DNA from 2 places in the Catenovulum sp. SX2 genome. Region 1 is predicted to be linked to the other one. Evidence: predicted binding sites of a transcription regulator. Region 1 holds the regulator's gene; the other holds the start of a gene.

Region 1 (8,257 bases):
GCACAGAAGAAATGCCATCCATCACAGGCATTTCCACATCCATAGTAATAACGTCAGGTTTGAGCTTCATGGCTTTTTCTAAAGCGTCTTTACCGTTTAATGCAGTATCTACAACAGTCAAGTCTGGATCTTGATCTATTATTTCCGACACCCGTCTTCTAAAAAAACTTGAGTCGTCTACTACCAAAACACGAATCGGCATGAACTCCGCCTTAAATTTTGTCCAGAGATAACTAAACGATATTAGCGTTTAGCGTATTTTTTAAGCATACCTGGCACATCTAAAATAAGCGCAATGCCGCCATCACTGGTAATGGTCGCACCGGCCATGCCAGGCGTGCCTTGAAGTAAAGCGTCTAACGGTTTAATCACCACTTCTTCTTGACCAATTAGAGAATCGACAACAAAACCAACTTGTTTGCCCGCTCCAACTTGTACTACGACTACATGGCCAATATTGCGATTACCGCGTTTTTGTTTTTTATCGTTACGAGTTAACCAATCTTGCAAATAAAATAGTGGTATCGCTTTTTTACGCACTATCATAGTTAACTGACCATCAACCGTATTGGTTTTTTTCAAGTCTAGATTGATAATTTCGCTGACACCAGCAAGTGGCAATGCAAAAGTTTGCCCTGAAACTATCACCATTAAAGTTGGTAGTATTGCCAAGGTCAATGGCACTTTAATATCTAATTGAGTACCAACACCTTTTTCAGATTTAATAACAACAGAGCCGTTAAGTTGAGTAATTTTCGTTTTAACAACGTCCATACCCACACCACGACCAGATATGTCGGATATCTGCTCTTTGGTCGAAAAACCTGGCGCAAAAATTAGATTATAAGCTTCGGAATCAGACATGCGTGCCGCAGCGTCTGAATCCATAATACCGTTTTTGATTGCTTTTTCTTTAAGCTTTTCAGGATCCATACCAGCACCATCATCAGCGATGGTTAATAATATATGGTCCCCTTCTTGCGATGCAGAAAGCTTAACAGTACCACAACGTGCTTTACCACTGGCACTACGTACATCTGGCATTTCAATACCATGATCGACTGAGTTTCGAACTAAATGCACAAGTGGATCGGCTAACGCCTCAACCAAGTTTTTATCTAAATCGGTTTCTTCACCTTCTAACAACAAAGTTATTTCTTTGTTCAATGAACGAGCTAAGTCACGTACCACTCGCGGAAAACGACCAAATACTTTTTTGATTGGCTGCATACGCGTTTTCATTACCGCACCTTGCAAATCCCCAGTGACTACATCCAAATTAGCGATCGCTTTGGACATATCTTCGTCGTTTACATTGATACCTAAACTAACCAAACGATTACGCACTAGCACTAATTCACCAACCATATTCATAATTTGGTCAAGGCGTTTAGTGTCAACCCGCACTGTTGTTTCAGCTGCAGGGGCTGGCGCTGGCGCTTTTTTCTTTTCAGCTGCAGCTGCCGGCGCGGCTGTTTTAGCAGCTGGTGCTGGACTTGGAGCAGGTGCTTTAGCTGTAGGGCTCGGAGCGGGTGCTGCTTTGGGAGCTGGACTTGGTGCAGGCGTTTTAGCGGCTGGAGTCTGAGCTGGCGCTTTTGCTTCGGGGCTCGGACTAGGTGCCGCTGGCGCAGGAGCAGATTCAGCAGAAGGACCTTTTCCTTTACCATGTAACTGGTCTAATAAAGCTTCAAATTCGTCATCTGAAATGTCATCGCCTGAGCTTGCAGCAGTAACAGCTGGCGATGGCGCAGGCGTTGCTGACGGAGCTGGCGCAGAATCATTTGAACTAAACTGCCCTTTACCGTGCAATTCATCTAACAGAGCTTCAAATTCGTCATCGGTTATTTCATCTGTCGATGAAGATGCTGGTGCCGCGGCTACAGCTGGTGCTGGTGCAGGCGCTGGTGAGCCTGTACTTGTTGGCCCTTTATTCGCACCATGTAATTGATCCAATAATTTTTCAAATTCATCATCGGTAATTTCATCCAGTGGCGCCGAAGATTCACTCGCGCTAGCTGGTGTAGAATCAACTTCAGGTTCATCTAAAGCTGAATCAAAAAACTCTATTGAATCATCGCCAATAGGTTCTTCTATTGCTGGAGCGGGTGCTGAGATGGCGGCTTCATCGGCTGACGCTGGTTCACTGAGTTTGTGTAAAGTGTCCAATAATTGAGGATCTGCTGGCTCTGGACTTTCTCTATTTTGAATTTGCGCAAACATGACGTTGATAGTATCCAACGCTTGTAAAATAACATCCATTAATTCAGGGGTAACTTCACGTTGCCCTTTACGCAAAATATCAAATACATTCTCAGCACCATGACAAGCGTCAACTAGTGCTGTCATCGCTAGGAAGCCTGCGCCACCTTTTACGGTGTGAAATCCTCGGAAGATTGCATTGAGTAAATTAGAATCTTCTGGATTATTCTCAAGCTCCACTAGCTGCTCAGATAACAGTTCCAGAATTTCAGCCGCTTCGACCAAAAAATCCTGCAATATATCTTCATCTACATCAAAGCTCATGGAACCTGTCCCCTAATTAAAAACCTAAACTCGACAAAAGATCATCCACTTCATCTTGATTGGAAACCGCATCCACCCTTTCTTCCGCGTCAATGATTGGCCCTTCTGGACCTTCATTAACCGCTTTGTCTGTTTTTTCAGCTGGTTGTGGTTCACCAAATACGGTAAGTAAATGAATTAAGTTATCTTCTACTTCTTTTACTAGTTCAATTACTCGACGAATGACCTGGCCTGTTAAATCTTGAAAGTCTTGAGCCATTAATACATCGTTTAATCGCGTCTTTAAGCTTTCGGCATCACCTTGCGATTTCTTTAATAAACTGTCCAAATCATGACAAAGTGTTTTAAATTCACTTAGCTCGATTTGGCGATTCATTAGTTTATCCCAAGTCGGAATTATATCTTTAATATTATCGTCTAAGCCCTCTGCAATCGGCAAACAATCCTCCACAGCATCCATAGTTTTATTGGCTGCTTTTTCGGTCATTTCCATTACGTAACTTAAACGGTTTTTAGCATCAGGAATATCTTCTGTCGCTAAGTCGGCAATTCTCACATCTAGTTGAAAATCGCCTATAGAGTTGTGCAACTGTCGCGTCAGCTTGCCTACTTCTTCAAAAAGCTCTACAGACGCAGCTTGCGTAGCGGAGTCAATAATTTGATTGGCAGTGTCGTTGTCACCTTGTTCAAGGCTAGCAACTAACCGTCTAGCATCTTCCAAACTGATTTTAGGAGCATTTGGCAACAATAGAATTCTCCTAAATCACTTAACCTAAACGTTCGAATATCTTATCGAGCTTCTCTTTTAATGTAGCTGCGGTAAATGGTTTAACTATGTATCCATTTACACCAGCTTGAGCTGCTGCAATAATCTGTTCTTTTTTCGCTTCTGCCGTAACCATTAAAACAGGGATATGTTTTAATTTTGCATCTGCACGAATGGCTCTTAACAAGTCGATGCCTTGCATGCCTGGCATATTCCAATCTGTTACAACAAATTCAAAATCACCATTTTGCAACATAGGCAAGGCAGTAGCGCCGTCATCTGCTTCTGACACATTTGTAAAACCTAGGTCTCGCAGTAAGTTCTTAATAATGCGTCGCATAGTTGAGAAATCGTCTACAACTAGCACTTTCATATTCTTGTCCAAAGCTTCCTCCGCTCGCGATTATTATGTAGCAAATCAAATTATATCTGTTGCCAGCTTTTTAATCTGGCTTTTAACCTGTGCATAGCTTGGCTGTGAATCTGACTCACGCGCGATTCACTTACGTCTAACACTGCACCGATTTCTTTTAAGTTTAATTCTTCATCATAGTACAAGGATAAAACTAACGCTTCTCTTTCGGGTAAAGTTTCAATTGCCTTGACTAAGGCGCCTTGGAAAGCGCCATGAGCCATATCTTCAAATGGCTCGTCAGCATTTTTGCTGTCGGGACTACCGATAACGTCTTCGGTAACACCTAAATCTTCGATGCCAATTATCTTGCCACAATTTACATCATTTAAAATATGATGGTACTCATCTAGCGAAATATCAAGTTTTTCAGCTACTTCTGCATCTCTTGCATCACGGCCAGTTTCTTTTTCTACTTCGGCGATTGCTTGAGAAATCATACGGCTGTTTTTGTGTACAGAACGAGGTGCCCAATCACCACGACGGATCTCGTCTAACATTGCACCTCGAATTCGAATACCAGCGAAAGTTTCAAAACTTGCGCCTTTACTACCATCAAAATTTTTCGAAGCTTCAAGCAAACCTATCATGCCAGCTTGAATCAGGTCATCAACCTGAACACTGGCGGGTAAACGCGCCATCATATGATGAGCGATGCGTTTAACTAAACCAGCATGCATTTCCACCAATGCCTGTTTTTGATCTACAGTTTGGTAAGCCGCCACTTTATTCACAACAGACTAAGCTCCTGGTGCAACCAATTGTTCAATGAAAAATTCTAGATGCCCAGTTGCATTATCTGGTATGGGCCAGCGTCCCGCTTTTGCCGCCAAGGTTTTAAAGGCGATAGCGGCAGGTGATTTCGGAAACGCATCTACGATTGTTTTCTGTCGTCTGACCGATTTTCTAATATTTTCGTCAAACGGTATTATCGCAACCAATTCAATGGCTACGTCTAAAAATCTATCAGTAACTTTGGATAGTTTAGCAAATAATTCTTGACCTTCACGCATTGAACGAACCATGTTGGCAACTATTTTGAAACGAAATACGCCAAAATCACGATTCAATACTTTCATTAATGCGTAAGCATCTGTAATTGAGGTGGGTTCATCACATACCACAACCATGACATCTTGTGCTGCACGGGAAAAACTCAGCACCATGTCAGAAATACCTGCTGCGGTATCAACAATTAATACATCAAAATCTTTTTGCAATTCACTAAATGCTCGGATTAAGCCAGCGTGCTCCTGTGGCGTTAGCTCAACCATATTACGTGTACCAGAAGTAGCAGGAACAATTTGAATACCATGCGGACCTGTTAACAATATGTCGTCTAAGCCACATTCTCCCGCTAATAAATGAGATAAATTCTTCTCTACACGCAATCCCAACATTACGTCAACATTGGCTAAACCTAAGTCAGCATCAAAAACGAGTACACGCTTGCCTTGCTGTGCCATTGCAACAGCCATATTCAGCGATACATTGCTTTTACCAACGCCACCTTTGCCGCCTGTGACTGCAATTACTTTTACTCTTTTTTGCTTCATATTTCGAAGGCCATTGGCCTGATCACCTAACTGGTTCATTATCTTCATAAATTCTTATTTATATATAGGCTGTCTTGCGCCATCTGTAAACCAGTATGGATGAGAAAAATCTCTTTCGTCCATTAATCCGGCTGCCTTATCGGTTAAATATTGTGCACTTGCTGCTTTTATATCCTCTGGCACGCGCTGACCATCAGTAAGATACCCGATTGGCAGGGCATTTTGAATGGCAACACTAATAATTTCTCCCAAACTCATGCTTTCATCTAATTTGGTGAAAATACAACCTGATAACGAAATTCGTTTAAATTGTTGCACAGCTTCCATTAAAACGCGGCGCTGTGCTGTAGCCTGTAATACTAAGTAACTTCGAATCTTAACATTAGTTGATTTCATCAGGCTATCTAATTGTTCAGCTAAACGTAAATCACGTTGGCCAACACCTGCGGTGTCAATTAATACTAGTTTACGATTACGTAACTGGTGAAGTGTATCAGCCAATTCTTCTGAGTGTGATACAACCTTACACGGACAGCCAATAATTTTCGCATAAGTTTGTAATTGTTCATGTGCACCAATGCGATATGTGTCGGTTGTTACTAAAGCAACTGAGTCTGCACCATGTTTTTTCGCGAAATGCGCAGCTAGCTTAGCCACTGTGGTTGTTTTACCCACGCCGGTTGGCCCTAACAATGCCACTACGCCACCACGACGCATTATGTCATTGTTGGTTACATTAATTTGATTTGTTAATAAGTCTAACGCATGTTCCCAAGCTTCATTTTGATCTATGTCACTTGGTAAAAAGCTGGCTATTTGATCTGCAACGTCACTTGAGATACCCATTTTAACCATACGGTCAACAATATAAGCGCGAATCGGTTCACTGCGCGCCATTTCTTGCCACATCAAGCCAGAAACTTGATGTTGTAATAAACTTCTAAGTTCGGCCATCTCAGCTTTAATCGATGTTAGCTCTTCATTATTTGATTCTGGTTGAGCTTGTGCTTGTACAGGTTTTGCGTGAGTTTGAGGTTGTGAAGCTTGCAACAATGGCGAATTGCGCCAATCATCTTCCATTTCGTCTTGGTCAACTGAAGCAGCTAGTGAACGCATCATACGTTGTTTGTTGGCACGTAAGTTTTTTTGCATGTCACTTTCTTGACGATTGTTGTGTACACGACTGGATGCCTGTGCAGGTTGGCTTTGACGTTGTAATAAAGACTGTAAGCTATCAGACATTTTAATTTCTTCAGCTTCTTCGCGAACAGGTGCAGTTGGAGCCGCCGCTACTGGCTGTGAAGCTTGTTGTGCCGGTTCTGCATCAATTGCTGCAACTATCTCGATACCTTCTGGTACTTTGGTATTTGACATAATGACAGCATCAGGCCCTAAAGTCGCTTTAACTTGATTTAATGCCGAACGAATATCTTTTGCTACAAACCTTTTAATTTTCATCAATCCTCCTCAGCCACGCTGCATTTCTATGCACGGACAAAGCAATGCTCAGACAAATATTTGACGTTACTGCCCTATCGAGTGAACGATACGAATTTGTTTATCATCCGGTATCTCTTGATACGACAGCACATGTAATCCGGGTACAGTGTGTTTGGTAAACCTAGCCAGCACATTTCTAAGTATGCCGGAGGTTAACAACACTGATGGTTCACCATTCATCTCTTGTTGTTGAGATGATTCTTGCAAGGCATTTTGTATGCGCTCTGCAAGCCCTGGCTCTATACCACCACCTTCTGCTCCACCTGCTTGCATAGATTGATGCAATATTTGCTCCAACTCTGGCGCCAAAGTTATGACAGGCAGTTCATCTAAGCCATTGGATATTTCTTGAACAATTAATTTTCGCAGCGAAATTCGTATCGCAGCCGTTAGTACATCGGGGTCTTGGCTCTTAGGTGCATACTCAACTAAGGTTTGAACTATGGTACGCATGTCACGAATTGCCACACCTTCAAACAATAAATTTTGCATAACTTTTACGACACACGACAAACTTAAGATGTCAGGCACTAAACCTTCAACCAACTTAGGATAAGATTTCGCCAACATATCCATTAAGTTTTGCGCTTCTTCATGGCCAATTAATTGCCATGCGTTATTGGTTAGCAACTGACTTAAGTGAGTCGCAACGACGGTCGAAGCATCTACGACTGTATAACCTAGGGTTTGAGCTTGTTCGCGTTGGTCAGGGTTAATCCACACAGCTTCTAGCCCAAATGCAGGATCTGTTGTTTTAACCCCTTTAAGATTACCAAATACTTGTCCTGGATTAATCGCCATTTCTTTGTCGTGATAAATTTCAGCTTGGCCTATCACTACACCCATTAAAGAAATTCGATAAACATTTGGTGATAAATCTAAGTTGTCGCGAATGTGCACTGCAGGCACCAAAAAGCCCATTTCTTGCGACATTTTTTTCCTAACACCCTTAATTCGTGAAAGCAGTTCACCACCTTGTGATTTATCCACTAGAGGAATGAGTCTATAGCCAACTTCTAGACCAATTACATCCATAGGTTGAACATCATCCCAGCTGATTTCTTGAGGCTCTGCCGCAGGTGCCGCATTTCCTGGAAGCGCTTTGTTGCCAGCATTGGCTGAACCAGCTTTATTACCATCGCGCCCTTTGATTAATGCACCTGATTTTGATTTTGGTGCTTCACTACCTTGTTTATTCAGCCAATATGCCGCACCCGCAACAACAGCAGCCAAACCAAGGAATGCAATATGTGGCATACCCGGCACTATGCCCATAACAAATAAAATAGCGGCGGCTATATATAAAGCTTTGGAGTTACCCAACTGATCAGTTAATTGGTCGCCCAAATCAACCGAAGTATTTTGACGCGTAACTATGATTGCTGTGCCAACCGACATTAAAAGTGATGGAATTTGTGCAACCAAACCATCACCTATAGTTAATAAGGTATAAATTTCGATTGCATCAGAAAAGTTAAGATCGTGCTGAACCATGCCAAT
Region 2 (8,257 bases), 2.0 Mb from region 1:
TTGTGGGGTATATTTTTGGCCTTCGTGTGCATAAATACCCACTTGGCGGAATAAACCTTCCATACCGAAAGTACGCGCTTCATCTGGAATAATTGGCACTATGTTTTTGCCAATTTTCTTATCTTTCAACAAGGCAGTTAATACACGTACAAACGCCATAGTTGTTGAAATTTCACGACCTTTCGAACCGTCGGTAGTTGCTTTGAATGCGTCTAACTGTGGTAACTCTAATTCAACTGAAGAGTTTTCACGACGTACCGGCATTACACCACCTAAAGCTTCACGACGTCCCATCATATATTTATATTCTGGGCTGTTTTCTGGGAAGCGATAATAAGGTAATTTTTCTAAATCTTCGTCTGATACTGGTACATTAAAACGATCACGCATATAACGAATCGCATCAAGATCCATTTTCTTAACACCGTGCGCGATGTTTTTACCTTCAGCCGCTTCACCCATACCATAACCTTTTACAGTTTTAGCAAGGATTACACTTGGACGACCTTTAGTTGCTTTTGCTTTTGCATAAGCTGCATACACTTTAACTGGATCGTGACCACCACGGTTTAAACGCCAAATGTCTTCGTCAGACATGTTAGCAACCATTTCTTTTAATTCTGGGTATTTGCCGAAGAAGTGCTCACGCGTAAACGCGCCACCTTTAGCTTTAAAGTTCTGGTATTCACCGTCAACGGTTTCGTCCATTAACTTTTGTAATAAACCATTATGGTCTTTTTGGAATAGTGGATCCCAATAACGACCCCAAACAACTTTAGTGACATCCCAACCAGCACCACGGAATGTGCCTTCTAATTCTTGGATGATTTTGCCGTTACCACGTACAGGGCCGTCAAGACGCTGTAAGTTACAGTTAACCACAAATACTAAGTTGTCTAATTCTTCACGAGCAGCAAGGCCGATAGCACCTAATGATTCTGGCTCATCAATTTCACCATCACCTAAGTAACAGTAAACAGTTTGTTCTGAACAGTCTTTTAACCCACGGTCAGTTAAGTATTTTAAGAAGCGAGCCATATAGATAGCTTGCATCGGACCTAAACCCATAGAAACTGTTGGGAACTGCCAATAATCAGGCATTAATTTAGGATGTGGGTAAGAAGATAAACCATCAGCGAAAGCTTCTTGACGGAAATTATCTAATTGATCTTCAGATAAACGACCTTCAACAAATGAACGTGCATAAATACCAGGTGAAATATGACCTTGGAAATAAACTAAGTCACCACCGTCTTTGTCATTTGGTGCACGGAAAAAATGGTTAAAACCGATATCGTACAACATTGCAGACGATTGGAATGATGAAATGTGACCACCCAATTCTAAATCTTTCTTAGATGCACGAACAACCATCATCATTGCATTCCAACGGATTACTGCACGAATACGCGCTTCCAATGCAGGATCACCCGGCATCGCAGGCTCTTGGCCAGCAGGAATTGTATTGCAGTAAGCTGTTGTCGCATTGAATGGCAAATGAGCGCCATTGCGACGAGAAGTCTCAATTAATTGATCAATCAAGTAATGAGCACGCTCTGGACCTTCTTCTTTAAGTACAGACTCCAGTGCGTCTAACCACTCGCCCGTTTCAAGCGGATCAACATCATGATTAAGGACGTCAGACATATCATTTTCCTTTATCGTTAGGCTTAACTTTGATAAACCCCTTGGTTTATACCTTAGCCAGCTAGTGTTTTAGTTCTTTTTGCACACGTCGCATTGCACGCTGCAATCGGTTTTCTTCTTGCCCTAATTGAAGTAAAGACTCTTCAATGAAAGACAAATGATGGTGCGACGCTAAACGTGCTGATTCTGGATCACGCGCTAGAATTGCAACCATCAATGAATCTCTATGCTTGTCTAAGCTGGGTAATATATCCGGCTTAACAGATAGTACTTCTAAATTTTGCGTTATGTTTTTCTTAATCAGTGCAGCCATACCCTGAATTAAATGCACAATCACTAAATTATGCGATGCTTCAGCAATTGATAAATAAAACTGATATAAAGCATCAACTTGGTCAGAAATTGTGGATTGTGCCTGCGTCTTCGTCAACTCATATGCAGCTTTAATTTGATTGAAATCAGCTTCTGTACCTCTAAGCGCTGCGTAGTAAGCTGAAATACCTTCAAGTGCATGACGAAATTCTAATAAATCAAATTGAGTTTCAGGATTTGCAGAGATTAATTCAAATAAGGGGTCGACTAAAGCATTCTGTAATTTATTGTGAACATAAGTACCACCACCTTGACGGCGATATACTAAACCTTTGGCTTCTAATTTTTGAATAGCTTCGCGTAATGAAGGTCTAGATACGTCAAATTGTTTAGCCAACTCACGCTCAGGTGGTAGCTTTTGTCCTGGCAATAAACTGCCCTCGAGTATCATAGTCTCGAGTTGTTGTAGGATGGCATCAGCCAATTTAGGTTGACGTATTTTTTGGTAATTCATGTTGTTCCGTGCACAGGATAATTGGTAATACCAATTTAATTGCGCGTTACGATAGCAGAAGCAATTCTTGCTGTAAATTAATGTGCACAATTTTTATTGTTTATAGTGGTGAGGTCTTACCTGTAATCTAACTCAGTAAAGTATGTAAGCTAAATTTAAACATCTGTGGTAAATGTCATGTTTTCAAGCTTACGGTCGCCCACAATACGTGTTAGCATCTGTGCTTATATTTAAACAATAAAAATTTGATGCATTTCAAGGACTCTTTTTATGTTTCTACCAGTTGTGATGGCGGGCGGTTCTGGCTCGCGTTTATGGCCCCTTTCTCGCTCAGCTTACCCAAAACAATATTTACCGCTTGCAAGCGATAACTCTATGTTACAAGAAACTGTATTGCGCTTAAAAGGCAGTGATCATTTAGCACCTCTGGTAATTTGTAACGAAGACAACCGCTTTATGGTAGCAGAGCAACTTAGAGCGATTAAAGCGCTGCAAAGCCCAGTAATTTTAGAACCAGTTGGCCGCAACACAGCCCCTGCTATTGCACTTGCCGCTTTGCAAGCAACTGCAAATGGTGACGACCCTCTACTATTAGTTTTAGCCGCAGACCATGTTATTCAAAACAATGATGCGTTTTTAGCCGCCATTGATAAAGCCCAAGCTCTCGCCAAACAAGATAAGATGGTGACTTTTGGCATTGTGCCAACCCATGCTGAAACTGGTTATGGTTATATTAAACGTGGCAACGCAGTAGACACAGCTTATGCGGTAGATAGTTTTGTTGAAAAACCAGATTTAGCCACAGCAACCGAATATTTAAATAGCGGTGAGTACTACTGGAATAGTGGTATGTTTATGTTTAAAGCTAGCCGTTACTTAGCTGAACTAGCTAAATACCAACCGGCTATTTTAGAAGCCTGTAAAAAAGCCATAGGTAATACTGCCGCTGATTTAGATTTTGTTCGTGTAGATAAAGCAGCTTTTGAAGCTTGCCCAGATGATTCAATTGATTATGCGGTAATGGAAAAAACCGATGCAGCTGTGGTTGTACCATTAGATGCAGGTTGGAATGATGTTGGCTCATGGTCAGCATTGTGGGAAGTGAATAATAAAGATGATAACGGCAATGCTGTGCGTGGCGACTTTATCGGCGAAAGTACTAAAAACTGTTTGGTCTATGGTTCGGTTGAAGGCCGTATGGTAGCAACAGTTGGTGTTGAAGACTTAGTCATAGTCGACACTAAAGATGCGGTTATGGTTGCAGCTAAAGATAAGGTGCAAGATGTTAAAAACATCGTAAACCAATTAAAAGCTGAAGGTCGCAGCGAATTTCAGTTCCACCGAGAAGTATATCGCCCTTGGGGTAAATACGATTCAATTGATAATGGTGCACGTTATCAAGTTAAACGCATCACAGTAAAACCTGGTGCGAAATTATCTGTGCAAATGCATCACCACAGAGCTGAGCACTGGATTGTAGTATCTGGTACAGCCAAAGTAACTAATGGTGATAAAGAATTATTATTAACAGAAAACCAATCGACTTATATTCCAGTTGGTGTAATTCACGCGTTAGAAAATCCAGGTAAAGTACCATTAGAATTAATTGAAGTTCAGTCAGGATCATACCTTGGTGAAGACGACATTGTACGTTTTGAAGATAGATACGGCCGTGTTTAACACGGCTAAGCGCGTGTGCTTATTTAACTGCATGTAGCGTTTACAACTATAAATTTTAAAATTTTGGCCACTGCGCCAGCAAAGACAAAAAATGGCCTTAGGTCAGGAAGCATTAGGAGCGGAAATATGAAAATAGCCGTAGCAGGAACAGGGTACGTTGGTATCTCAAATGCAGTGTTATTGGCACAAAACAACGAAGTAGTCGCGTTAGACATAGTTGAAGAAAAGGTCAACTTGCTAAACGATAAAAAATCGCCGATTGAAGATGAATATATTCAAAAGTATTTAGCGGAAAAACCGCTTAACTTTCGTGCGACTTTAGATAAAAAAGAAGCGTACCAAGGTGCAAGCTACGTTGTTATCGCAACACCAACTGACTATGACCCTGAAACCAACTACTTCAATACTCGCTCAGTAGAAGCGGTAATTAAAGATGTAATGGCTATTAACCCAGATGCAGTTATGGTGATTAAATCAACTGTACCTGTTGGTTACACTGCTGAAATTAAACAAGAGTTGGGCTGCGAAAACTTAATGTTTTCACCTGAATTTTTACGTGAAGGTAAAGCTTTATACGATAACCTCTACCCTTCTCGCGTAATTGTTGGTGAACAATCTGAGCGTGCTAAGGTATTTGCAGACTTGTTGGTACAAGGCGCGATAAAAGAAAACGTTGATGTATTGTTTACTGATTCAACCGAAGCAGAAGCAATTAAGTTATTCTCAAATACTTATCTAGCTATGCGTGTTGCTTACTTTAACGAGTTAGACACTTATGCAGAGCGCCATGGTTTAAACAGTCGTCAAATTATTCAAGGTGTTGGTTTAGACCCTCGCATTGGCAGTCATTACAACAATCCATCTTTTGGTTATGGTGGTTATTGTTTGCCAAAAGATACCAAACAGTTATTGGCTAACTATCAAGATGTTCCAAATAACCTAATTCGAGCGATTGTAGATGCCAACACCACTCGAAAAGATTTCGTTGCAGATTCAATTATTGCTCGTGGGCCAAAAACAGTTGGTGTCTATCGTTTAATTATGAAATCTGGCTCAGACAACTTCCGCGCTTCATCTATCCAAGGCATTATGAAACGTATAAAAGCCAAAGGTATTCAAGTTGTTATTTATGAACCAGTGTTAGAAGAAGACACCTTCTTCAACTCAAAAGTGATTAAAGACTTAAATGAGTTTAAACAAGAGTCAGACGTTATTTTAACTAACCGCATGGCAGATGTATTAGAAGATGTCGCGGATAAAGTATATACCCGTGATTTATTTGGCAGTGACTAAATAATCCTATTTAGCTAACTCATTAAAAAGGAAGCATTAGCTTCCTTTTTTGTTTCTAACTGTTGTGAGTTGTTACCACCCCAGATAAGTTACATAACCATATATCTCTTTGCCAAGGCGTGCGTCTGTTGTTTCTAATCCGCGAAAGCCAAATAATTCACGTTGACGATAATGCATAGTCAAATAACGTTTACTCGCTTTTTTCCGTGCCATTACAGTGGATTTTGCCCAAGGGTTATCTCGCTCTGACCATACATCCAAAATTGGCACTGGCAGCTGGGCAATTTTCGCCGGTAGTTTTTGATTGAGTTTTTGATCGGGCAGATACGGAGATATCAGCACTAATACGTCAGGCATTTCTAGTTGCTGCGATGCCAAACCTTCAACCAACCAACCGGCTGTTGCCCCTTGCGCCACTAACATGATAAGTCCTGGATACGCTGAGGCTTCATCTAACATACTCGACATAACCAGCTGCAATTGGTTGATATATTGTTTTTGCGTATCCTCTAAAACCACATCAAGCGTGTTATTTGGGCGTTCAATTAGCTGTTGAAGCTGCTGCTCATCTTTGAGTTGTTGGTGCATTATCTCTGGCATAATACCGGCAACGCTGATCCAACCATATTGATTGAGCGCATAACGCAATTGGTAAAAAGTGGCTGATTGATTAGGATGCAAACTGATATCAGGCAGCAACAAAGCGCTGCCTCGAATTACGCTACCATCTTGCTCACTAATTAACGCAGTAAACTGGCTTTCGCCTGCCATTAACGGCTTTATCTCTGCTTCTGGTGCATATCTGAGTAAGTCGTTTGACGCGACTTGGTATTCAGACGGCGGCAATATGTGTTTGGGTCGAATGGCGGTTGGCTGTGGTGCTGTTGCGCCTTCTTCAGCAGCGACCTCAGTAGATGCTTCTGCGGGTGTTTCTTCAGCATAACTGCGCAATGCAATTGCGAATAAACACACGAATATAATGAATGATGTAAAAACTCGCATAAATCACCTGATTTATGGTTACCTTGCTTAGTTAGGTTATCGGCGGTTAATGGCTAAACTATAGTATAAGTATCGAGCTATTACTGTGCTCTTTATTCTGGAATACGCTGGTAGAGCCGTGTACCAAAGCCCACTCGAAGCATAACTTTCTAAAAACGCTGTAAATCCATCCGTGGAAGCTCTGCTTTATCATCCCTGATAAAGAAGTTTTAGAAAGTTAGCATTTCGAGCAGGCTTTCTCGAACTAGTATATCGCGGCGTTGTTGCTTGATAAAAACAATTCAAAGCTGCTACTCCTCACAAGAAAAGCAATAAAATTGCGGGAAAGGTGGTTGAGGTTGTTTTTGAAAAACGTCAACTCGGCATGGATGCCGTGTGAGAGCGAGCCAGGATGGCCTTGAAGCGATTTTTCAAAAATATCTCAACCACCTTGACCTTGTTTAACTCGCTTTGTGCAGCAACTAGAAAGCTAGTAGTTCCCGTATATTGCACACAACGTGCAGTGATATTCGCCACATCTAACAAAGCTGCCGAATCAATCCGGCTAACTGCAGTGTTTTTTCATTGGTTAACTGCCGATAATCAAAATAGGGTGATACGATAATTTTGTGTTTGTGATTAATGGCAAATGAAGGGGACAACCATTCAAGGTCAGGTAATGGTAAAGTTGCCGCATAAGTTTTACCGGCAATAATATAAACACAATCCGGATCTGGTTTAAATTCAAACGGCGTTGGTGCAAACAACACAGAGTGCTGACATCCCTGCTGCAACAGGTGAGCTTCTCGATAATCTTGCCAACTGGCAAAACCTAAGGCATCTAGTTCAAATAACAACTTGGCATAACAATTAAACACCTTACGCCAATTATTCGAACATTGACCAACCAGCTCTGCCAATTCACCTATTTGCAGATAATGCATAGCCTGCAGCGCTGGGTATGGTGCAACTGGTGGTCTGTGTTGCAAACACAAGTGAATATTTGCTCGGGGATTACCTATACCTATCATATTAAAACGGGCAAGGTGCGTTGAAGTTCATAGGCTCACCTGTCATTGGGTGATACAAAAACAAAGTTTCAGCATGCAATTGCAGCCTGTTAGCCTTAGCTAATGCATCTTCATGTGCATATAACCTGTCCCCCAAAATGGGATGACCAAGCTTTAACATATGTACTCTAAGTTGATGAGAGCGGCCTGTGATCGGAAAGAGTTTAACCCTAGTGGCATTTTCTTCGTATGCTTCAACTTGCCAATAAGTTGTTGAGGGTTTACCACGATTAAACTCTACCATTTGTTTTGGTCGATTCGGCCAATCACAAATAAGAGGTAATTCAATTAACCCCTGCTCTGCTGCAACTTTGCCATAAATGCGCGCGATATACGTTTTTTTGGTCACCCTGTCTTGAAACTGCCGAGCCAACTTGCCGTGTGCTTCTTTGTGTAAAGCCCACACCATTAAACCAGACGTCGCCATATCTAACCTATGAACTACACCAATTTTTGGCCATACACGTGTTGCTCTTAACTCTACACTATCCCAATGTTCGGGTAATTTGCCTTTTACCGACAATAAACCGCTTGGTTTGTTAAACACCACCATATCTTGATCTTGATACAAAATGGGTAGATAAGGTGTTTGTGGTGGGTTATATACAAAAGTCACAGTGTCGGCTTGCTGGTTAAATCAAAGTGGCGTGATTATATACGTAAGCCATTAGAAGTTACACATTTCATGCGCGCACCAACCAGTATGCAAAATTAGCCAATATAATATTTTATGGTACGGACAGGTCAAAACTCACGGTTT

What was found. Region 1 encodes FliA, which starts transcription of late flagellar genes. Its sites were predicted from a motif close to CTAAAGNTNNNNNNNNNNNNGCCGATA; they were not measured.
Region 2: the regulator FliA is predicted to act here: its motif matches at 6,486-6,512, upstream of ACMZOO_RS04850 (DUF3530 family protein).

Annotation. Positions count from the first base shown of each region.
Region 1 covers NZ_CP182493.1:3,315,805-3,324,061, reverse strand. The annotation lists gene ACMZOO_RS13825 (protein-glutamate methylesterase/protein-glutamine glutaminase) at 1-202, opposite strand, end outside; gene ACMZOO_RS13820 (chemotaxis protein CheA) at 244-2,523, opposite strand; gene ACMZOO_RS13815 (protein phosphatase CheZ) at 2,540-3,271, opposite strand; gene cheY (chemotaxis response regulator CheY) at 3,291-3,674, opposite strand; gene ACMZOO_RS13805 (RNA polymerase sigma factor FliA) at 3,713-4,435, opposite strand; gene ACMZOO_RS13800 (MinD/ParA family protein) at 4,442-5,296, opposite strand; gene flhF (flagellar biosynthesis protein FlhF) at 5,312-6,715, opposite strand; gene flhA (flagellar biosynthesis protein FlhA) at 6,782-8,257, opposite strand, start outside.
Region 2 covers NZ_CP182493.1:1,158,915-1,167,171, forward strand. The annotation lists gene aceE (pyruvate dehydrogenase (acetyl-transferring), homodimeric type) at 1-1,647, opposite strand, end outside; gene pdhR (pyruvate dehydrogenase complex transcriptional repressor PdhR) at 1,709-2,473, opposite strand; gene ACMZOO_RS04840 (mannose-1-phosphate guanylyltransferase/mannose-6-phosphate isomerase) at 2,744-4,153, shown strand; gene ACMZOO_RS04845 (nucleotide sugar dehydrogenase) at 4,280-5,446, shown strand; gene ACMZOO_RS04850 (DUF3530 family protein) at 5,519-6,448, opposite strand; gene ACMZOO_RS04855 (DUF6942 family protein) at 6,967-7,458, opposite strand; gene rluA (bifunctional tRNA pseudouridine(32) synthase/23S rRNA pseudouridine(746) synthase RluA) at 7,460-8,113, opposite strand; gene ACMZOO_RS04865 (DNA alkylation repair protein) at 8,226-8,257, opposite strand, start outside.